Hoeflea sp. 108: one gene and its partner. The protein of the gene in region 2 interacts with the protein of the main gene of each other region in a pairwise test. Links are inferred from orthologs where the notes say so. Each region holds a gene or a part of one and is shown on either strand. Other genes may lie near its edges.

The links.
Region 1: the proteins of mobA (region 2) and glp interact in binary tests that used the Escherichia coli proteins (3 or more experiments, as listed by UniProt). The link is inferred for Hoeflea sp. 108 from one-to-one orthologs.

Annotation. Positions count from the first base shown.
Region 1 is NZ_KB890024.1:2,594,411-2,605,296, reverse strand. What follows is about bases 5,348-8,275. They hold glp (gephyrin-like molybdotransferase Glp), read right to left. Parts: upstream 7,451-8,275; coding sequence 6,245-7,450; downstream 5,348-6,244. Other genes in these bases: trpC (indole-3-glycerol phosphate synthase TrpC), read right to left, coding at 7,935-8,275; moaC (cyclic pyranopterin monophosphate synthase MoaC), read right to left, coding at 7,451-7,933; lexA (transcriptional repressor LexA), read right to left, coding at 5,421-6,137. In the rest of the region: gltA (citrate synthase), read right to left, coding at 1-994; gltX (glutamate--tRNA ligase), read right to left, coding at 1,172-2,590; B015_RS0112780 (ComEC/Rec2 family competence protein), read left to right, coding at 2,700-5,246; more of trpC, read right to left, coding at 8,276-8,747; trpD (anthranilate phosphoribosyltransferase), read right to left, coding at 8,752-9,762; B015_RS0112750 (peptidylprolyl isomerase), read right to left, coding at 9,759-10,886. UniProt on the Escherichia coli protein: Catalyzes the insertion of molybdate into adenylated molybdopterin with the concomitant release of AMP.
Region 2 is NZ_KB890024.1:2,759,030-2,769,932, reverse strand. What follows is about bases 3,588-6,532. They hold mobA (molybdenum cofactor guanylyltransferase MobA), read right to left. Parts: upstream 5,400-6,532; coding sequence 4,776-5,399; downstream 3,588-4,775. Other genes in these bases: B015_RS33845 (hypothetical protein), read right to left, coding at 6,407-6,532; B015_RS0113705 (DMT family transporter), read right to left, coding at 5,396-6,316; mobB (molybdopterin-guanine dinucleotide biosynthesis protein B), read right to left, coding at 4,264-4,779; B015_RS0113720 (ABC transporter substrate-binding protein), read right to left, coding at 3,588-4,099. Also shown: B015_RS0113740 (DNA alkylation repair protein), read right to left, coding at 1-618; B015_RS0113735 (NAD(P)-dependent oxidoreductase), read right to left, coding at 628-1,497; B015_RS0113730 (ABC transporter permease), read right to left, coding at 1,646-2,476; B015_RS0113725 (ABC transporter permease), read right to left, coding at 2,473-3,186; more of B015_RS0113720, read right to left, coding at 3,320-3,587; more of B015_RS33845, read right to left, coding at 6,533-6,706; GTP 3',8-cyclase MoaA, read right to left, coding at 6,933-7,937; B015_RS0113690 (lysozyme inhibitor LprI family protein), read right to left, coding at 8,119-8,541; B015_RS0113685 (DUF971 domain-containing protein), read left to right, coding at 8,662-9,015; B015_RS0113680 (pyridoxamine 5'-phosphate oxidase family protein), read left to right, coding at 9,078-9,689; B015_RS0113675 (ferric reductase-like transmembrane domain-containing protein), read left to right, coding at 9,787-10,671. UniProt on the Escherichia coli protein: Transfers a GMP moiety from GTP to Mo-molybdopterin (Mo-MPT) cofactor (Moco or molybdenum cofactor) to form Mo-molybdopterin guanine dinucleotide (Mo-MGD) cofactor.

The DNA of each region.
Region 1 (10,886 bases), 170 kb from region 2 along the record:
TGCCGAGTTCGCCGAGCACTTCATGCGTGGTCTTCTGCATGATCTTGGCGCGCGGATCGTAGTGCTTGTAGACGCGGTGGCCGAAGCCCATCAGGCGGAACGGATCGTTCTTGTCCTTGGCGCGGGCGATGAATTCGGGGATGCGATCGACGGTGCCGATCTCGGCCAGCATGTTGAGGGCGGCTTCGTTGGCGCCGCCATGTGCCGGGCCCCACAGGCAGGCGATGCCGGCGGCGATGCAGGCGAACGGATTGGCGCCCGACGAACCGGCGAGACGCACGGTCGAGGTCGAGGCGTTCTGCTCATGGTCGGCGTGCAGGATGAAGATGCGGTCCATGGCGCGGGCCAGAACCGGGTTCACCTTGTACTCCTCGCACGGCACGGCAAAGCACATGTGCAGGAAGTTGGCAGCGAAGTTCAGCTCGTTCTTCGGGTAAACGAAGGGCTGGCCGATATGGTATTTGTAGGCCATGGCGGCGATCGTCGGCATCTTGGCGATCAGGCGGATCGAGGCGACCATGCGCTGATGCGGGTCGGAGATGTCGGTCGAGTCGTGGTAGAAGGCAGAGAGCGCGCCGACGACGCCGCACATGACGGCCATAGGGTGCGCGTCGCGGCGGAAGCCGGTGAAGAAGCGCGACATCTGCTCGTGCACCATGGTGTGGCGCGTGACGCGATAGTCGAAGTCGTCCTTCTGGGCCTTGGTCGGCAGCTCGCCGTAAAGCAGCAGGTAGCAGACCTCGAGGAAGTCGCCGTGCTCGGCGAGCTGGTCGATGGGGTAGCCGCGGTGCAGAAGCACGCCGGCGTCGCCGTCGATGAAGGTGATCTGCGACTCGCAGCTCGCCGTCGACGTGAAGCCCGGGTCATAGGTGAAGGCGCCTGTCGTGCCGTAGAGGGATGCGATGTCGATCACATCCGGCCCGACCGTTCCGCCTCGGACCTTGAACTCGTGAGTCTGGCCGCGGAATTCAAGTTTGGCGGTCGAATCTGTCATCGCATTCTCCTTAGTGCTCAGCCGCCGCAAGACGGCGAAATTTCAACAAGCAAACCCTTTGCCCGGAACGCTTGAACTTGCCTTCCAGCTTCCCCGCTGCTGTCAAATTGGCTTGTTGCCGCAATGTTGCACCGCAATAGCCTCATTTCAATGCAAAACTAGGAAAGCACTGCTGACCTAATCGATTTGATCGGAAATGCGGCTCAGACTTTCGTCGCGCCCCAGAACCTCCAGAACATCGAACACCCCAGGAGAGGTGCTCTTACCCGTCAGGGCGGCACGCAACGGCTGTGCCACGGCGCCCAGCTTCACATTTTCGCGTGTTGCGAACTCGCGGACGGCAGCTTCGGCGGAAGCTGCACTCCAGCCTGAGTCGACGGAGCTGAGTGCCCCATGCACACCTTTGAGGATGGCCTTTGCCGCGTCGTTGAGCAGGGTCGCTGCCTTCTCGTCGAGCGGCAGCGGACGCTGAGCAAACAGGAAGGCTGCGCCATCGGCGAGCTCGATGAGTGTCTTTGCGCGCTCCTTCAGGCCGGGCATCGCCGCGAGCAGCTGCGCTTTCGTCTTGTCGTTGAGTCCGTCGGCCACGGTCGCGCCGTTGGGCAGATAGGGCAGAGTGGCCACGAAGATGTCGAGCAGCTTGGCGTCGTCCATCTGGCGCATATGGACGCCGTTCAGCGCTTCCAGCTTGGCGAAGTCGAAGCGGGCAGCACCCTTGTTGACGTCCTCGATCTCGAACCAGGCGATCATGTTTTCAATGCTCATCACCTCGTCGTCGCCGTGGCTCCAGCCGAGACGGGCGAGATAGTTGAGCAGCGCCTCGGGCAGGTAGCCCATGCCGCGATAGGCATCGACACCGAGCGCGCCGTGACGCTTGGACAGCTTGGCGCCGTCGGCGCCATGGATCAGCGGAATGTGCGACATCACAGGCACGTCCCAGCCCATGGCGTCATAGATGACGGTCTGGCGCGCGGCATTGGTAAGGTGATCGTCCCCGCGGATGATGTGGGTCACGCCCATGTCATGGTCGTCGACGACGACCGCATGCATGTAGGTCGGCACGCCGTCCGAACGCAGAATGATGAAATCGTCGAGATCCTTGTTGGGGAAGCGAACGTCACCCTGCACGCGGTCGCGCACCAGCGTCTCGCCTTCCTGCGGCGCCTTGATGCGGATGACCGGTTTCACGCCTTCAGGCGCCTCGGAAGCATCGCGGTCGCGCCAGCGTCCGTCATAGCGCGGCGGGCGGCCTTCGGCGCGGGCCTTTTCACGCATCTCGTCGAGCTCGGTCGGCGTGGTGTAGCAATAATAGGCCTTGCCCATGCGAACGAGTTCCTCGGCCACTTCGCGGTGGCGCGGGGCGCGCTCGAACTGCGAGATGGGCGCACCTTCCCAGGTGAGTCCCAGCCAGGTCAGGCCCTCGAGGATCGCGGCGGTTGCAGCATCGGTCGAGCGTTCGCGGTCGGTATCCTCGATGCGCAGCAGCATCTTGCCGCCGGTGTGGTGGGCATAGAGCCAGTTGAACAGGGCGGTACGCGCACCACCGATATGCAGATAGCCGGTGGGCGAGGGGGCGAAGCGGGTGACGACGGACATAGCAGATTCCAAGGAAGCATGGCGTCGCCCGGCCGGAGGACCGGCGGCGCATGGTGTTTCGGTGGCGTTGATGTAGCATAGAAGGTCAGGGGCGCAAGAGGCAGGCCCGATGGGCGACCGGGTGCGGGAGGGGCAGGCCGGAGAAAGTCCGGCGGTGGAGGTCAGCGAGCGCGACTTGCTGAACCGTCCGGCTGCGCTTCCGACTTTGATCCCAGCGCCCGAACGACTGCCCGACGCGCCCGGCAATGCCGCGGAAGCCACGGCCCCAACCCTCTTCGGGGACGTCTCGGATCGTCTGTGGCTGGCTGGATCGGATCTGGCCAGGAGGCTGCGAACCGCTCGGGTTCAGCTTGCCGTCGAGGCCGAGCTCGAACGCGGTGCGGCATTCATGCTGGTCCCGGTCTTCCTCGCCCTGGGCGCGTTGATCTATTTCAACCTGCGCAATGAGCCCGAGCTGCTGCCTCTCGTGGCGGCGTTCGGGCTCATGCTTGCGCTTTGCGTGCTGGCCCGGTCGCGCAGGATCGTCCATCTCGGACTAGCGGCCTGGGCCTGCATGGCGCTCGGCCTGGTCGCCGCCAAGGTTGAAACCATGAGGATGGCTACAAAGATGCTCGGCGCCGAGGTTTCGACCACCCTGAGCGGGAGGGTGGTGGACATCGACCATCTCGACAAGGGGCGTCTGCGCCTTACCATCGATGTGGCTACGACCGCGAGACCCAGGCTGCGTTTTGCCCCCGATAGGGTAAGGCTCGTCGCCCGCCAAGCGCCTGAAGGTCTGGTCGCCGGCTCGACGGTGCAGGGCTACGCCAGGCTCATGCCGCCATCGGGGCCGGTGCGCCCCGGCAGCTACGACTTTTCCTTCGAGAGCTATTTCGACGGCATCGGCGCAAGCGGGTTCTTCATGAAGGGGCCAGATCTGGCGGCCTCGACGACAGAGCAGACGCCAACTCAAAGTATGTTGGCCTGGGTGGCGAATGCCCGTGACCGAGTTGCTGAGCGCATCCGCCAGCGTATTGGCGGTGCCGAAGGCGAGATCGCGGCAGCACTTGTGGTCGGCGTGCGTGGCGGCATCCCCGAAGATGTCAATGAGGCTCTCCGCCGAACAGGGCTCTATCACATCATCTCGATCTCCGGCCTGCATATGGCGATGGTTGCCGGCACGGTGATGTTCCTTATGCGTCTTGGCTTTGCCGCCTTCCCGGATTTCGCATCGCGGCATCCCGTCAAGAAATACGCCGCCGTCGTCGCCCTGGTCGGCATTGCCGCCTATCTGTTCATCTCGGGCGGAGAGGTGGCGGCCCAGCGCAGCTTCGTCATGCTGGCCGTGATGTTGACTGCGGTGCTGTTTGATCGTGCTGCGCTGACGATGCGCAATCTCGCCATTTCCGCCATCATCGTCATTCTGGTGTCGCCGCATGAGGTGGTCGGTCCGAGCTTCCAGATGTCGTTTGCCGCCACCGCAGCACTCGTCGGGGCCTATGGCTGGTGGTCCGAGCGCCGTGAGGAGCAGGCACAGCCTGTTGGCGAGATGACATTGTGGTCGCGTGCCTGGCACTGGGGGCGCAACGCCACAGTCGGCCTTGTCGCTACCTCCATCATCGCCGGTGTCGCCACGGCAGTGTTCGGCGCCTGGCATTTCCAGCGTGTGTCGCCGCTCAGCCTCGTCGCCAATCTGGCGGTCATGCCTGTCGTATCGGTGCTGGTGATGCCGTTCGCGGTGTTCGCCAGCCTAGCCATGCCCTTCGGACTGGATGGGCCGTTCCTCGATGTCATGGGCGCCGGTTTGCGCGTCATGATCGCCATGGCCGAATGGATTTCCGACCGCTCGCCGCTGGACGCCGTCGGGCTGGTATCGACCTGGTCGGTCGTGCTGGTGACAATAGCCCTTGTCGTCGCTGCGACGGCGACGACCTGGCTGCGCCTTGCCGCAGTGCCATTCGTCGTGGCCGGCGTGCTCGTCATCGGCGTCGCGCCGTCGCCGGATGTGCTCGTGGCCGAAGATGGACGCCTCGTCGGCGTCGCCACCGACGATGGCAAGCTCGCGGTCAACAGGCCAAGGCCAAACCAGTTCACGTCAGACAACTGGATGCGGGCGTTGGCGGTGGAAGAGCTTAGCAAGCCGTCGCAGGATGCAGAGAAGACCAGAGGGACCGCAGCTCCGGCGGCCGATGGCCCACGCTTTGGGGCCGCGCCGCAGAGCCTTCCTGCGAATGGTCGGGCCAAAGGCCTTGCGCCAGCTGAGGACGCCGTCAAAACCGTCGCCGGCGCAAGTGCCTTCCACTGCTCCGCGGGTTTGTGCACGCTTCGACATCAATCCGGCGCGACGGTTGTCCACGCGTCCAATGCTGCTGCGGCGTGGCAAGTCTGCCGAACGGCTGCACTCGTCGTCATCGACGATGCGACTGCTGGAGATGTCTGTGGCGGGCAGGTCGCAACCGTAGTGACCAAGCGCGATCTGGCGCGTCTGGGCAGCGCCGCGGTCTATCTGACGCCAGTCGTGGCGGGCGGCGCGTCGGTGCTATCGGTCGAATATGCCATCACCGAGCCCTACCGGCCATGGCATGCGCACCGCCAATTTTCCCGCGAGGCGAGGGGACTTGCACCCAATCGCCAAGAGGCGGTGAGAAAACAGCCAGACAACGCGACGACCGAATAGCCCACCGCAGGCAAGCGTGCCATATGCGGCAAGCTCGAAACTGCGGTCTATACGGCCTCGAAGCATCTCAAGACTACCATCGCCATTTCCGCTCTCCTCGGATTGCGGCCACGCTCAATGTCTTTGCTCTTACACAACTTGAGACGGAAAACGCTTCGTCTTCTGGGAGTTGCCCTAGTAGCGGCGGATCAGCCCGACGAGCTTGCCCTGCACCTTGACCCTGTCTGGCCCGAAGATGCGGGTCTCATAGGCGGGATTGGCTGCCTCCAGAGCGATCGAGGCGCCCTTGCGGCGGAAACGTTTCAGCGTCGCCTCCTCGTCGTCGACGAGGGCCACGACGATCTCGCCGGGGCTCGCGGTACTGGCATTCCGGATGATGACAGTGTCGCCGTCGAAAATGCCGGCCTCGATCATCGAGTCGCCTTTGACCTCAAGCGCATAGTGCTCGCCGCCCATGATCATGTCTGGCGGCACCGAAATGGTGTGTGTCCGGTGCTGGATCGCGTCGATCGGCACACCCGCAGCGATCCGTCCCATGACTGGAATGGCAATGGCGGACACGGCATCGTCGTCGTTGCTTGCAGCGGCCGGGCGCGACGGCTCGGGCTTGCGGCCAAGCGACCCTTCGATGACGCTTGGCGAGAACTTCCTGGCAGCGTTGAGACCGGGCGCAATCGAGTCGGGCAGGCGCAGCACTTCGAGCGCTCGTGCCCTGTTGGGCAGGCGGCGGATGAAGCCGCGTTCCTCGAGTGCGGTGATCAGGCGATGGATGCCGGACTTGGAGGCGAGGTCGAGCGCTTCCTTCATTTCATCGAAGGATGGAGGGATGCCCGCCTCCTTCAACCGCTCATGGATGAACAGCAGAAGCTCATGTTGTTTGCGCGTCAGCATCGCCGCCCCCAAGGAATCGCGAGAAAAACAAACCCGGAACAAACACTATCTGTTCCAGTTGTGTTCCGCAACTGTTTAAATTTCGTGAAGGTTATCGGCGGGATTGTTCAGCGCAGCATCAGCACGCGGCAGGCACTGCCGGATTCGGCCGGTTCCGCAAAGGGGCCGCGGATAACAGCGCAATTGGCGTCGGCCAGCGTCCGGAGCATGGACGAATCCTGCACCGTAAACGGCGTGACGACGAGCCCATCAAGGGTCTGGCGTGCGACAGCGCGGACAAAATCCTGACGCAGATCGTTGGCCGGCATCGGCGTATCGAGCACACCGTCCCTGATGTCGGCGACGTGAGAGCGTCCGCCCAATTTTGCCAGCAGCGGCTTCAGGAAGATGTGCGAGCAGATGAGGCTCGCGACCGGATTGCCGGGCAGGCCGACGCAGCGCGTCGCGCCGAGGCGACCAAACATCAGCGGTTTGCCGGGGCGCATGGCGATCTTCCAGAACGAAAGATCCATGCCGAGGCCGGTTAACACGCGATGCACTAGGTCGTGGTCGCCGACGGACGCACCGCCCAGTGTGACGATGACATCGGCCTTGGCGTCGAGTGCTTTCTGGACCAACCCCGAGATGGCGTCCGTGCTGTCGGCGGCTATGCCGAGGTCGAGCACACGAGCGCCGATCGAGCGGGCAATTGCAGCGACGCCATAGGCGTTGGACGAGATGATCTGGTCGGGGCCGGGCGTGCTACCCGGCAGCAGAAGCTCGTCGCCGGTGGCGATGATCGCGACCAGTGGTGCGCGCACCACCTGGACGTCGGGGTGATTGGCGGAGGCGATCAGCGAGAGGGCTGCCGGATCGAGCAGGCGGCCGGCGTCGAGGATGAGGTCGCCTTCGCTGAAATCGAGGCCGCTGAGGCGAATGTTGCGGCCGGGATCTGTCGGTTCCAGCACTTCGACCGCACCATTGCCGAGATCACGCGCGTTTTCCTGGATCACCACGGTGTCCGCCCCCGCGGGAACCGGCGCTCCGGTGAAGATGCGCACTGCCTGTCCCGTACTGACGGTCCCGGTGAATTGTCGTCCCGCCGGGGCCTGGCCGATGACTGAAAGTTTCGCCGGAAGCGTGGCGATGTCTGCTGCCCTGACAGCATAGCCGTCCATGGCGGAGGCGTCGAAAGGCGGCTGGGTGCGCAAGGCGTACAGCGGTGCCGCCAGAACGCGGTCGGCTGCCTCGTGCAGGGTAACCCGATCCGTGCCGGTGGGTGCGGCACCTTCAAGCAGGCGTTCGAGAGCCTCGGTGACCGGCAGCAGTGCCATCTATTCTGTCGCCTTGAAGTCGCCCGACTTGCCGCCGGTCTTTTCGATCAGCCGGATGCCTGAAATCACCATGCCGCGGTCGGCCGCCTTGGCCATGTCGTAGATGGTCAGGCAGGCAACTGAGGCAGCCGTCAGCGCCTCCATCTCGACGCCGGTCTTGCCGGTGACGCGCGCAAGTGCGGTCACGCGCAGGCCGGGCAGGGTCTCGTCCGGCTCGATCTCAACCGTCACCTTGGTCAGCAGGATCGGATGGCAGAGCGGGATCAGCTCATGCGTGCGCTTGGCCGCCATGATGCCGGCAATGCGCGCTGTGCCCAGCACGTCGCCCTTCTTGGCGTTGCCGGAGAGGATTAGATCAAGCGTCTCGGGCCGCATGGCGATCATGCCTTCGGCGATCGCCGTGCGGGTCGTTTCGGCCTTGTCGCCGACATCGACCATGTTGGCTTCGCCCGCGGCACCGATATGGGTGAGCGCCGCTGCCATGTCAGGCTCCGGCCGCTTGCTGCGCGCCTTCGAGCAGCAAGCGGGTCGCTGCCGCCACGTCGGACTGACGCATCAGGCTTTCGCCGACGAGGAAGCTGCCGATGCCCGACTTCTCCAGCCGCAGACAATCGTCATGGGTGAAGATGCCGCTTTCGCCGACCAGAACGCGATCCGCCGGCACCATCGGCGCCAGCCGCTCCGACGTGGTGAGGCTCACCTCGAAGGTCCTGAGGTTACGGTTGTTGACGCCGAGGAGCCGCGATTCAAGCTTCAGCGCACGCTCGGTCTCTTCCTCGTCATGCACCTCGATCAGGGCATCCATGCCGAGCTCGAAGGCGGTGTCCTCGAGGCGGCTGGCATCGTCGTCGCTCAGGCTCGCCATGATTATCAGGATGGCGTCCGCGCCCCAGGCACGGGCTTCGTAGACCTGGTAGGGCTCGAACATGAAGTCCTTGCGCAGCGCGGGCAGGGCGCAGGCCTTGCGCGCCGCGGTGAGGAATTCCGGGGCGCCCTGGAACGACGGCGTGTCGGTCAGGACAGAAAGGCAGGCGGCGCCGCCCCCGGCATAGGCTTGAGCCAGCGACGGCGGATCGAAATCGGCGCGGATCAAGCCCTTGGACGGGCTCGCCTTCTTGATCTCGGCGATCAGCCCGAAACGGCCCTCGCGGCGCTTGGCTTCCAGCGCCTTGAGGAAGCCGCGCGGCGTGTCGGCATCGCGTGCCTGCGCCTGCAGTTCGCCGAGCGGCAGGCGGGCCTTGGCAGCTGCGATCTCGTCGCGCTTGTAGGCTTCGATGCGGCGGAGGATGTCGGCCATGGTGCTATCCGTTCGAGATGCCGACCAGCCGGTCGAGCACGGCGCGGGCGCGGCCACTGTCGATCGCATCGGCGGCAAGCTTGATGCCTTCGCCAATGGTTGCGACCTTACCGGCGACAACCAGGCCGGCGCCGGCATTCATCAGAACCGTGTCGCGATAGGCACCCTTGGCACCCTCTATCACGCCACGCAATGCCGCCGCATTGTAGGAGGAATCACCGCCACGCAGCTCTTCGCGCGTGTGCCTGGCGAGGCCGACCTGTTCGGGCGTCAGCGTGAAGGTCGAGATCTTGCCGTCGGCCAAGGCCGCGACATGCGTTTCGCCCGTCGTGGTGATCTCGTCATAGCCGTCGCCATGAACGACCCAGGTCGAGACGGCGCCAAGTTCCTTCAGCGTCTCGGCGACCGGAACAATCCATTCGGGCGAGAACACGCCGACGAGCTGGCGGTCGACGCCGGCCGGATTGGAGAGCGGGCCGAGCAGGTTGAAGATGGTGCGCGTGCCGAGTTCGACGCGTGTCGCACCGACATGCTTCATTGCCGGATGATGCGCGGGCGCGAACATGAAGCCGACGCCTGCTTCGTGGATGCATCGGCCGATGGCCTCGGGCGTAAGCTCGATGTTGACGCCCAGCGCCGTCAGCACGTCGGCAGCGCCTGTCAGCGACGACAGGCCGCGATTGCCGTGTTTGGCCACAGGCACGCCCGCGCCGGCGATGACGAAGGCCGATGCGGTCGAGATGTTGACGCTGTGCGAGCCGTCACCACCGGTGCCGACGATGTCGATGGCATCCGCAGGTGCGTCGACGCGCAGCATCTTGTCGCGCATCGTGGCGACGGCGCCCGAAATCTCGCTGACGGTTTCGCCGCGCACGCGCAGCGCCATCAGGAAGCCGCCTATCTGGCCGGGCGTCGCTTCGCCCGACATGATGATGTCGAAAGCATCGCGTGCTTCCTCGAAGGTGAGCGGCGTTCCCGCTGCGACCTTGGCGATATGGGGCTTCAGCGCGCTCATCTTGCCGGTGCCGTGCTTGCCCGGGCCAGGGCCTGCTGGTTGACGGTTGCACCGTATTCGGCCTGCAGTTGCTGCACCAACTGATCGAGCAGGTCGTCCGACATGCCGGTGGCGAAGGACTTCTGCGCGTCTGCCGGAACCGTGCTGGCATCGGCGCCGGCCGGCTCAAACACCTCGACGATCTTGAACAGGATCTGGCCGTCGCCGGTCGGCGAGGGCACGACGCCGGTGCCGCCCTGGCCCATCTCGAACATGGCGGCAGCACCTTCGCGACCGAAGTCGGCGTCATCGGCCTCGCGCTTCAAGCCGCGCTTGGTCTGCTTCTCGAGATTGAGCTCGGAGGCGATGGTGGCGAGGTCGGTACCGTCCTTGAGGCGCTTTGCCAGCTCGTCGGCCTTGTCCTTGAGGCGCTTTGTCGTCTCGGCGGCAGTCCAGTCGGCCACAACCTTGTCGTGGACCTCGTCGAGCGTACGATCACGGGCAGGCGTGATGCCGTTGACCTCGAAGAACACGAAGCCGTTGGTGCCGATGTTGAGCGGCTGGTTGTCGATGCCGGCTTCCGCCTCGAAGACGGCCTGGATCAGGTTGCGTGAGTCCGGCAGGGTGCTGACGACGGTGCCGTCAGGGCGCTGACCGGCGCGGTCGATCGCTTCGATGGTGTTGACCTTGAGCTTCAGCTTGTCGGCAGCCGACTGCATGGAATCGCCTCCAGCGCGCGCGTCTTCGTAGGAATCGTGCACGTCGAGCAGGATGCGATTGGCTTCCGCCAGGGCCAGGTCCTTGCGGATCTGGTCCTTGACCTCATCCAGAGGCTTGGTTGTCTCGGGTGTCACTTCACTGACGCGGACCAGCACCGGTCCGAAGGCGCCCTGAATGACGTCGCTGACCTGGTTGGCCTGCAGCGCGAAAGCGGCTTCAGCAACCGCCTTGTCGGCGATAACGTCCTTGGTGACGGTGCCGAGCGCGACGTCTGCTGCGGTCTTGCCCTGGTCGGCGACCATCTTGTCGAATGCCGTGCCGCCCTTGATCGCGTCCGACGCTGCCTTGGCCGCATCGGCGCTGGCGAAGACCAGTTGGTCGATCTTGCGCGTCTCTGGCGTGGTGAAGTGCGACTTGTTCTTGTC
Region 2 (10,903 bases):
CTTGTTGTCCAGGGCGGCCAGCTTCTCCGACAGCCGAAGTGCCGGAGCGTGAAGGGCAAGCGAGCGCTTGCCGACCTGTCTCAGCGCCCAGTTCACTGCCTTCTTGACGAAGTTCCTGTCATCGCCTGCGCGAGCCTCAATGAGGTCGAGCCAGGCGACGAACGTGTCGTCTGGTTCCTTCTTCAGATGAACGGCCGCAGTTGCGATGGTCGAGAAGGCCGTGCGGCACACGAACTCGCGTTCGTCCGCCGCGTAGGCCGGGATGATCTCGTGTGCGAGCTTTGCCTCGCAGATGAGATAAGCCGCGTGGTCGACGATTTCCCAGCTGCCGAACCCGGCGGCCATTGCATCGACTTGCGCTCGCGTGACCTTCGATGGCTCGTCGGTCAGGATCGCCAGAAGGCGCGCCTCGCGGACGTCGCTAGTCCATAGGACTCGGGCGCGGACGTGATCGCGCTTCAGTTGACGCGCGATCGGGTTGAGCACGGCGTTGGAGATGCCGAGGGCAAAGTCGGTGACGATGCCGAGGCGGGCCATGCTCGCACGGCTTTCGTTCGAGGCGAGCGTGTGCAGATGCGCCACGATCTCGTCTGCGGTCGATGCCGGCGACAGCGCCATGTGGCGGCTCTATTTCTCGAGTCGGGCGAGCAGGGACGAGGTGTCCCAGCGGCCGCCGCCCATCGCCTGCACGTCCTTGTAGAACTGGTCGACCAGCGCGGTCACCGGCAGCTTGGCGCCGTTGCGGTCGGCTTCGGCCAGGCAGATGCCGAGATCCTTGCGCATCCAGTCGATGGCAAAGCCGAAATCATACTTGCCGGCATTCATGGTCTTGTGACGGTTCTCCATCTGCCAGGAACCGGCCGCGCCCTTGGAAATGACGTCGACCACCTTTTCGATATCGAGCCCGGCCTGCTTGCCGAAATGGATGCCTTCGGCCAGGCCCTGGACGAGGCCGGCGATACAGATCTGGTTGATCATCTTGGTCAATTGGCCGGAGCCCACCGGGCCCATCAGGCCGACCATGCGGGCAAAGGCGTCGATCACTGGTCTGGCGCGATCGAAGCTTGCCTGGTCGCCGCCGACCATGACCGTCAGCACGCCGTTTTCGGCGCCGGCCTGGCCGCCAGAGACGGGGGCGTCGAGGAAGTGGAAGCCACGCGCTTCGGCCTCCGCGGCGAGCTCACGCGCGACCTCGGCCGATGCGGTGGTGTTGTCGATGAACACCGAGCCCTTCTTCATCGCGTCGAACGCGCCGTTCGCGCCGATCGTTACCGAGCGCAGGTCGTCGTCGTTGCCGACGCAGGCGAAGACGAAATCTTTGTCCCGGGCCGCTTCAGCTGGGGTCGGGGCATGGCGGCCGCCGTGCTGGGCTGCCCATTTTTCGGCTTTGGCCGCGGTGCGGTTGTAGACGGTGACGTCGTGCCCGCCTTTGTTCTTGAGATGACCGGCCATGGGATAGCCCATGACCCCGAGACCCAGGAACGCGACCGATGCCATGCCAGACCCTTTCAAAACGCTGTTCGTTGCCCCGTGGTCTAGCGCATCGGCACGAAAATCGGAATCGATTTTCGGAAGGCACGATGCGTCGTTTCAAACACATAGAGCGACTTGGGCAGATTCGTCAGGACTATGACGCCAGAGCCGGCTAGCGATGCAGATGGCGAGTAATCCGGCGCTCGATCCAGTCCACTCCGTGACGCAACGCCTCAACCATCGACAGGTAGAGCAGGGCGGCCCACAGATAGGTCTGAAAATCGAAGGTGCGCGAGAATGCGCGCCTGGTCTCGCCCATCAGGTCATAGACCGTGATGATGGCGACGATGGCCGAGCCCTTGACCATGAGGATGATCTCGTTGCCGTAGGGACGCAGAGCCACGACCAGCGCCTGCGGTAGGATCACCTTGTACATCGTCTGCAGCTTGGACAGGCCGAGCGCGGAGGCTGCTTCCCACTGCCCCTTGCCGACGCTCTCGATGGCGCCGCGCAGGATTTCCGCCTGGTAGGCAGCCGTGTTCAGCGCAAATGCAAGCACCGCGCAATACCAGGCTTCGCGGAAAAATCCCCAAAGGCCGATGGCCTCGAGCTGCGGGCGGAAGGAGCCAAAGCCGTAATAGATCAGGAATGTCTGGGCGAGCAGCGGCGTGCCGCGGAAGAAATAGACGTAGCCGTAGGAGATCGCATTCAGCACGCGGTTGCTGGACATGCGCGCATAGCAGATCGGCAGCGACAGGATCGAGCCGAGCACGATGGAGATCGCAACCAGCGTCAACGTCACGCGGACGCCGGACAGGTAGCTCGGCGCATATTTGTTGAAGAGCTCGGGGTTCCAGGCGCTGATCAGATAGGCGACCAGGGCGATACCAAGGGCGATCCAGAGACTGACGAAGACCCAGCCGAGAATGCGCTCCCGTGGCCATCCGCGCGGCGGTGCGGGCGGACGCTGAACTTTCTCCACCGTTTCGGTCGAAGCGTTCATCGTGCGGCCTCCCGCTTGCCGACTTTGCGCTCGATGGCGCGGATGCCGAAAGACGAGATGATGGCGAGGGCCAGGTAGATGAGGCAAGCGACGCTGTAGAACAGGAAGGCCTCCTTGGTGACCCGCGAGGCGATGCTCGCCTGGCGCAGGATGTCGGTCAGGCCGATGGCCGACACCAGCGCGGTGTCCTTGAGCAGGATCAGCCAGAGATTCGTCAGGCCGGGCAGGGCGATGCGCACGAGCTGCGGCAGGACCACCAGACGCATCGTCTGCCGTGGCGAAAGCCCGACCGAATAGCCGCCCTCATATTGCCCGCGCGGAATGGCGCGGAAGGCGGACAGGAACACTTCGCTGGCGTAGGACGAGAAGACGACGCCGAGCGCGACCATGCCGGCGATGAAGCTGTTGATTTCCACCGTGGTGTCCGGGCTGATGAGCCGGACAACCTGCTGAATGCCGATCTGCGCGCCGTAAAATACAAGGAACAGCGTCAGCAGTTCGGGCAGGCCACGGAAAATGGTGGTGTAGATGTTGCCGGCCAGCCGCATGGACGGTTCGCTCGACTGCTTGGCGAGCGCGACCAGGAAACCGATCAACAGGCCCAGCGGCAATGTGACGAGAGCGAGCGAGACGGTGGTGAAGACACCGTAGGCAAGGGCGCTGCCCCAGCCTTCTGGCCCGAAACTTAGAAGCGCCCAGATGCTCTGCATCGGTCGACTGTCCCCTTTTGCCTCACCTTGCGGGAGGCGGTCCGCCTTTGGCGGCGGCTTGTTGTTATGTCCATGTTAGCCGAACGGCGGGAGCTTGTCCCGCCGCCCGTCAATCCTTCAGGCCGCTATGGGCTTAGTCGCCATAGACGTCGAACTTGAAGTACTTGTCGTTGATTTCCTTGTACTTGCCGTTGGCGCGGATCGCGGCGATGGCCGCCGTGAACTGATCGGCCAGGGCGGTGTCGCCCTTGCGGACGCCGACGCCGGCGCCTTCGCCGTGGATCTCAGGCATGTTCGGAATGGTGCCGACGATCTTGCAGCAAGCGCCATCCGCGGTTTCAAGCCACTGCGAGATCGAGACGAGATCGTCGCTGACGGCGTCGAGACGGCCATTGGCCATGTCGAGCTTGTATTCTTCCGCGCTCGGATAGGACTTGATGGTGCTGTCGGTGAACACCTTCTCGGCGTAGTTGTAGTGGATGGTCGAGCCCTGCACGCCGATCGTCTTGCCGGCCAGGTCTTCCTTGGTCACACCCTTGATGTCGCTGTCCTTGGCGGCGGCGATCACGGCGGGCGTGTTGATGTACTTCTTCGAGAAGTCGATCTTTTCCTTGCGCTCGGGCGTGATCGACATCTGGGCGATGATGGCATCGAACTTGCCGGCCTGAAGCGCCGGGATCATGCCGTCCCATTCCTGGGCGACGATCTCGCACTTGACCTTCATCTCGTCGCAAAGCGCGTTGGCGATGTCGACGTCGAAGCCGACCAGCTTGCCGTCGGAGGTCAGGTTGTTGAAGGGAGGGTAGGCGCCCTCGGTGGCGATCGTGATCTTCTTGTCTTGCGCCTGCGCAGCTCCAAGGGTGAGCGCGAGTGCCGCAGTGGCGGCCAAGGCGATACGCGTGGAAATCCTCATAATGCTCCTCTCTGTACGCTTCCGGTCGTTACCTGTCCCAATCGCCGGATGCCGGAAGCGTTCCTTCCGTTGATGGCGGGGATACTCCCACTGTTTTCAGTTAGAAATCAATCGTGAATCGGGCTTTTGTTACACTGGTTGCAAGCATTCGGGCTGACGTAGCGTCAGTGTTTTGCAAGGCCCAGGCGTTGCTCGATGAAGTCGGCGATGGCCCTGATATCGTCGATGCCGAAGACGGGAACATTCTCTCCTTCGACCTGATGATCGGCTGCAACCGCCACGATGGACGGATCGTTCGGCGCCAGCGGCGCGCGGTCCTTGGCCTCGATCCGGCGGGCCTCGATCTTGAGGTGGCCCTCGCGCTTGTAGCCTTCCACCAGCACCATGTCGCATGGAGCGATGCGGCCGAGCACTTCGTCCAGTGTCGGCTCGTCTTCGCCGCGCAGTTCATGCATCAGCGCCCAGCGGCGTCCCGAGACGATGGCGACTTCGCTTGCGCCGGCCTCGCGGTGGCGGAAGCTGTCGGTGCCCGGCTTGTCGATGTCGAAGTCGTGGTGGGCGTGCTTTATGGTTGAGACCTTCCAGCCACGCCCGGTCAATTCGGTGACCAGGCGCTCGGTCAGGGTCGTCTTGCCCGAGTTTTTCCACCCGGTGATGCCGAAGACACGATGGGTCATCATTCAACTCCGGCGAGCAGGCGTTCCGCCTCGGCGAGATCGTCGGGCGTGTTGATGTTGAAGAACGGATCGACCCTGGCATTGCCGAAACGCATCTCGGGGAAGTCGACTGCGGCCATGCCCGCCTGTTCCATGAAGGTCATGACGCGACGGCTGTCGGCGCCTTGGAGAAAGCCGGCAAGGGCGACGCGCAGCGACACCGGCCACAGTGCAAAGGTCGGGTGCACGCGGCCATTGGAAGCCGCTACAGCGATGCGGTCCTCGACTGCATGATGGGCGAGCTTCTGGGCCAGGTCGGCTGGGAAAAACGGCGTGTCGCCGGCGACGCTCAGCACATGGGTAACGCCGGCGAGCTCCTTTGCCCATTCGAGCCCGGTCAGAACCCCGGCCAGCGGTCCCTGGTAACCTGCAATCGTATCGGCAATCACCTCGGCGCCGAAATGCGCGAAATGCGCCGGATCGCCATTGGTGTTGATAACGACAGGCGACGCTTGCGGCGCGAGCCGGTCGAGCACATGGCGGATCATCGGTCGCCCGCCGAGCGCAAGCAGGGTCTTGTCGGTGCCGCCCATGCGGCTGGAGCGTCCGCCCGCAAGGATGAGGCCTGCGATAGCAGTCATCACACGCCGTCCGGAGCCATTGTCGGGCTCGTGCTTTCGGCCGCGGGACGACCTTTGCCCACGAGGCGCTCGCGATAGAGCGAATAGAGGCCCGACGCGACGATCATTGCGGCACCCGTGATCATGGCGGTATCGGGAATGTCGCCGAAGACGAAGATGCTGAGCGAGATCGCCCAGATGAGCGCCGTGTAGCGGAAGGGCGCGATGAACGAGACCTCGCCTTCACGCATCGCCATGATGACGAACTGGTAGCCGAACAGCACCAGCACTGCCGCGCCGCCGAGGTACATCACGAGTTCCAGCGGCATCGGCGTCCAGCCGCCGAAGGGCACGATGGTGAATGCGCCGGTCAGCGTGATGACGATGGTGGTGACGGTCGAAACGAACAGCGAGGGCACATGCCCGGGAATCTGGCGGGTCGCCAGGTCGCGCACGGCGCAGAAAGCAACCGAAAGCAGCGCCAGCAGCGAAAAGGCGTTGAAGCCGTCAAAGCCGGGCCGGACGATGATCAGCACGCCGCCGAAGCCGACCACGATGGCCAGCCATCGGCGCCAGCCGACGCCTTCGCCGAGGAACAGCGCCGCCCCCATGGTAACTGCAAGCGGCAGGGCCTGAAGCACGGACGAAATGTTGGCGAGCGGCAGATGGGGCAGGGCCGCGAGGAAGCAGACAGTGCCGCCGACCTCGCCGATCAGGCGCAGCAGCACCATGGGGTGCCAGTAGTCGCGGGCGCCCTTGAGCGCTCCCCGGTGCCAGGCCAACAGGCTGATGAGAACAGTGGCAAAGACGCCGCGCACCAGCATCAGCTGGCCGGGATTGATCGTCTGGGCAGCAAGCTTGCTCAGCGTATCGTTGAAGGTGAAGGCGGCCATCGCGACAACCATGAAGCTGGCGCCGCGAACATTCGAGGAAAGTGGCAATTGAGCCTTCCATTGCTGCTGTTGCCTACGGCTTAAGCAGAGCCGCGCCAAACAGCAATGCCAAACACATGGACCAGCCCGGCAATTGCGTCACGGACCGTTGAGACTGTCGGCGATACGACCGATGAGCGGGTCGTATTTCGCCTTGGCCGTGGCAGGATATTTGAGCAGGAAAGCGTGAATGACACCGCTGCGACCGAATTCGAGGCGCTGGTAGAAAATGGAATTGCCGTCATGCCCTGACAGCACGACCCAGTCCTTGCCCACCTTGCGATAGGTGACATTCATGCCTTCGGAACTGAAATCGGCGAGTTGGGCCGGTGTCTGCTCGAGCGCATTGTAGGAGCCATAGACTGCGAGACTTGCCCCATCCGCGGCAGTGAATGTCATGCCGTCGCCATTGGCGGGCGGTGGCAACCGATCGATGAAGATGTCGCGCGGAAACGTCACCGAGGTCCAAAGCGGGCGTTGGTGTAGATGAAGGGCTTTGCCACAGCAGGTGCTGCAACCGCCAATGACAAGGAAATTGCGGGCAGCATCGTTGCCAGCCGGTAAGCCATACCACCCACTCCTTCTATGGAAGTCCAATGCTTGCGCGGTTAGTGGCGCCGTGCCGTCAGCCGCCGGTGACGCTCATGTGGCGCGATACGGACGGGCGGTTGGTGTGGCGGTCTATGATGAAATCATGCCCCTTGGGCTTGCGGCCGATCGCTTCATCGATTGCCCGTGAAACCAGCTCGTTGCCCTCTGAAGCGCGCAGCGGTGCGCGCAGATCGGCGTCGTCTTCCTGGCCGAGGCACATATAGAGCGTGCCGGTGCAGGTCAGGCGGACACGGTTGCAACTTTCGCAGAAATTATGCGTCATCGGCGTGATGAAGCCGAGCTTGCCGCCGGTCTCGGCGACCTCGACATAGCGGGCGGGACCACCGGTCTTGAACGGGATGTCCTTCAGCGTGAACTGGCGTTCGAGGCTTGCCCTGAGCAGCGACAGCGGCAGGTACTGGTCGGTGCGGTCGGCGTCGATCTCGCCCATCGGCATGGTTTCGATGACCGTCAGGTCCATACCGCGGCCATGGGCCCAGCGCATCATCTCAGGGATTTCCAGGTCGTTGAAGCCCTTAAGGGCAACGGCGTTCAGCTTGACATGGATTCCGGCGGCAAGTGCCGCATCGATGCCTTCCATTACCTTGGCAAGGTGACCCCAGCGCGTGATGGCGTGGAACTTAGTGGGGTCGAGCGTGTCGAGCGACACGTTGATGCGGCGCACGCCGCGATCGGCTAGTTCGCTGGCGAAACGCGACAGCTGCGAGCCGTTGGTCGTCAGAGTCAGCTCTTCAAGCGCGCCGCTTTCGAGATGGCGCGACAGCTGGCGCACCAGATGCATGATGTTCTTGCGCACGAGCGGCTCTCCGCCGGTGAGACGCAGCTTCTTCACGCCTTTTTCGATGAAGACGGTGCAGAGCCGATCGAGTTCTTCCAGTGACAGCAGGTCCTTCTTGGGCAGGAAGGCCATGTCCTCGGCCATGCAATAGGTGCAACGGAAATCGCAGCGGTCGGTCACCGACACGCGCAGATAGGAAATCGCACGCCCGAACGGGTCGATCATGCTGGTGTCGTGCATTCCCATGTCGCCTCTGCTCACTCCCTGCAAGCGGTTTCCCAGACCGCTCTCTTTCATGTCGTTCAAAAAACATTACCCTTCAAGTGCCAAGGGCCCTGTTCAGGTAACATTTAGCTGGCTGGCAGGGCAATCTTTGCCGGCCACGCCGCCATTATTGCATTTTTCGAAGCCGGATCGCCTATCAATTTGCTGATGGAACCGGGCAGCTCGTGTCGCCTTCATCGCATTTGAGGTAGTTCCGGAAGTCCTTGATCCGTTGTTCGGTCATGCCGTCCCTGCATTGCAGCACCGTCATTGGGTAGATGGAGCCCTGGGCAACACCCGAGCTGGAGAATTCGCATTCGGCGTCTCGGAAGGCGACCCAGGACCTCTGGGCACTGACCAGCAGCTTGGACGCCGCCCGGTCGTCCTTCAGCCGGCCCTGTATCTGCTTGTAGAGCGCATTCAACTCGGCGTCCGACGCGATCAGCGCCTTGTCGGCACACTCGGTCATGGCCGCCTGGTTGCTGGCGCTCGAGCAGTCGTCGACCGCATATGCGGCTGGCGCTGCCGCAAGGGCGAGGAGGCCGGCGACCACAGGCATTTTGAAGGCCAGGTTCCGCATTTCAAACTCCTTCCAGCCAGTCTCGCTGCCAGGTTTCCAGCAACACGCTAGCAAGGGCAGGGCATGCTTGCCAATCGGTGCGGTTTGGGCGTAACCGGAAGTGTCATTCAGGGAGCAGAAATGTCAGCGCCAAAGGAACTCAGGGTCTCCAAGGACCGCAAGCTGTTGACGGTGACTTTCCCAGATCACCATCCCTTCGAGCTGCCGGCAGAGCTGTTGCGCGTGCTTTCGCCTTCGGCCGAGGTCCAGGGCCATTCGCCGGAGCAGCGCGTGACCGTGCCGGGCAAACGCGATGTTGCGATCCTGAAGATCGAGCCGGTGGGCAACTACGCCGTGCGCATCACCTTCGACGATTTCCACGACACCGGCATCTTCACCTGGAACTACTTGCACACGCTCGGCCACGAGAAGCAGACGCGCTGGCAGGCCTATCTCGACGAGCTGGCCGAGAAGGGGCTTTCCCGCGACAGATAGGGCTGTCGTCGCCAGTTCACACTTGTCGGCTAAGGACCACGCGCACAGCGAAAGGCAGGACGATGTCGGTGATCTCGACGGTTGAAGAACTCGAAGCGCTCTACGGCCTTCCCGGTGAAACCTCGCTGGTGAAGGAACTCGACCATGTCATCCCTGAGTATGCGGCCTTCATCGAGGCCTCGCCCTTCGTTTCGCTGGCAACCACCGGGCCCGAGGGACTGGACTGCTCGCCGCGCGGCGATCTTCCGGGCTTTGTCCGCATCCATGATCCGCGCACGCTGATGATGCCCGACAGGCGCGGCAACAACCGTGCCGATTCGCTGAAGAACATCATCAGGGATCCCAAAGTGGCGCTGCTGTTTCTTGTGCCGGGCTCTGGCACGACGCTGCGCGTCAACGGCCGCGCTCACGTTACCATCGACGCCGAGCTGTGTGCGTCGTTCACCGTCGAGGGCAAGCCAGCGCGCTCGGTTACGGTCGTCCAGGTCGATTCGGTCTATTTCCAGTGCGCCCGCGCCATCGTGCGTTCTGAATTGTGGAATCCGGAGCGCCATGTCGATCCGAAGTCGCTTCCGACGCCCGGGCAGATTCTTGCCGTGACGAGCCGGGCAAACATCGACGGCGAGGCCTATGATCGCGAATGGCCGGAGCGGGCCAAGAAGTCGATGTGGTGACGACGGTCACCGGCGATTCAAGACAAAGTGATCCGGCGACTGTAACTTCGGCGGAGCCTAGGACGTATACCGGCCATCAAGCTGGGAGATGTTCCGTATGAAGCCCTGGACCGACCGTGCCGGCAAATTGTCGCCGGTGAAGGCAATCGTATTCGCCGGCACGTTCGTGCCGGCCGCACTGCTTGCCTACTACGCGACGGCAGGTTTCCCTCAAGGGGGCTCGACCAGCAGCTTGCTCGGCCCGCGTCCCTATGCGGCGGCCATCCATTTCACCGGCGACTGGGCGATCCGCTTCCTGATGATTTCGCTCGCCATCACGCCGCTCCGGCGCATCGGGCAGTGGCCCAAGCTCATCATGGTGCGCAGGATGCTCGGCATAGCAGCGCTCTGCTATGCGCTCGGCCACCTCGTGCTCTATTTCTTCGACATGAACTGGGACGTGCTCAGAGTTGCCAGCGAGATCGCGCTGCGTATCTACCTGACGATCGGTTTCGTCGCCTTGCTTGGGCTGGCGGCATTGGGTGCGACGTCCACGGACGCCGCCATCAAGCGTCTCGGAGGCAACTGGAACCGGCTGCACAAGATCGTCTACGGCATAGGCATCCTGGCTGCGCTGCACTACTTCATGCAGTCCAAGGCCGACGTCTATCAGCCGACCCTGCTGGCGGGCTTCTTCATGCTGCTGACGCTGTATCGGCTGGCACATTGGCGCGGCTTGAGCCTGAACTCGGCATGGGTGCTCCTGGGCATCGCGGTGACGGCTGCGCTTGCGACCGTCGTCGTCGAAGCCGCCTGGTACGGGCTGGCGACTGGCGTTCCGGTCAACCGCGTGCTCGCTGCCAACCTGCAGTTTTCCTACACCATCCGCCCGGCATGGTGGGTGTTGGCTGTAGGCATGGCCGTGACCGCGCTTGGCGTCGTCAGGTCATTCGGCAAGGCGCCGGCATCGCGAGGGCGGCGGATGGCAAAGGCGGCTGCCTAGGGGTAATCTCAGGACCTCTGCGGCATCTCCGACATTTTCTGGATCACCCGCCCGAATAGGAATGCATAGGTATCCTCGATGTTCGCGACCGCGTGACGATGCAACTCTTCGTCTGCGGGGCATTGCGAGATGATCGCAGCATCATGGCGCAAGCCTGTCACGACCTGGGTGGCCATGGTCGACCAGACCAACCACAAGAGATCGTCATCAGGCCGACTGCGCGTTTATGAGT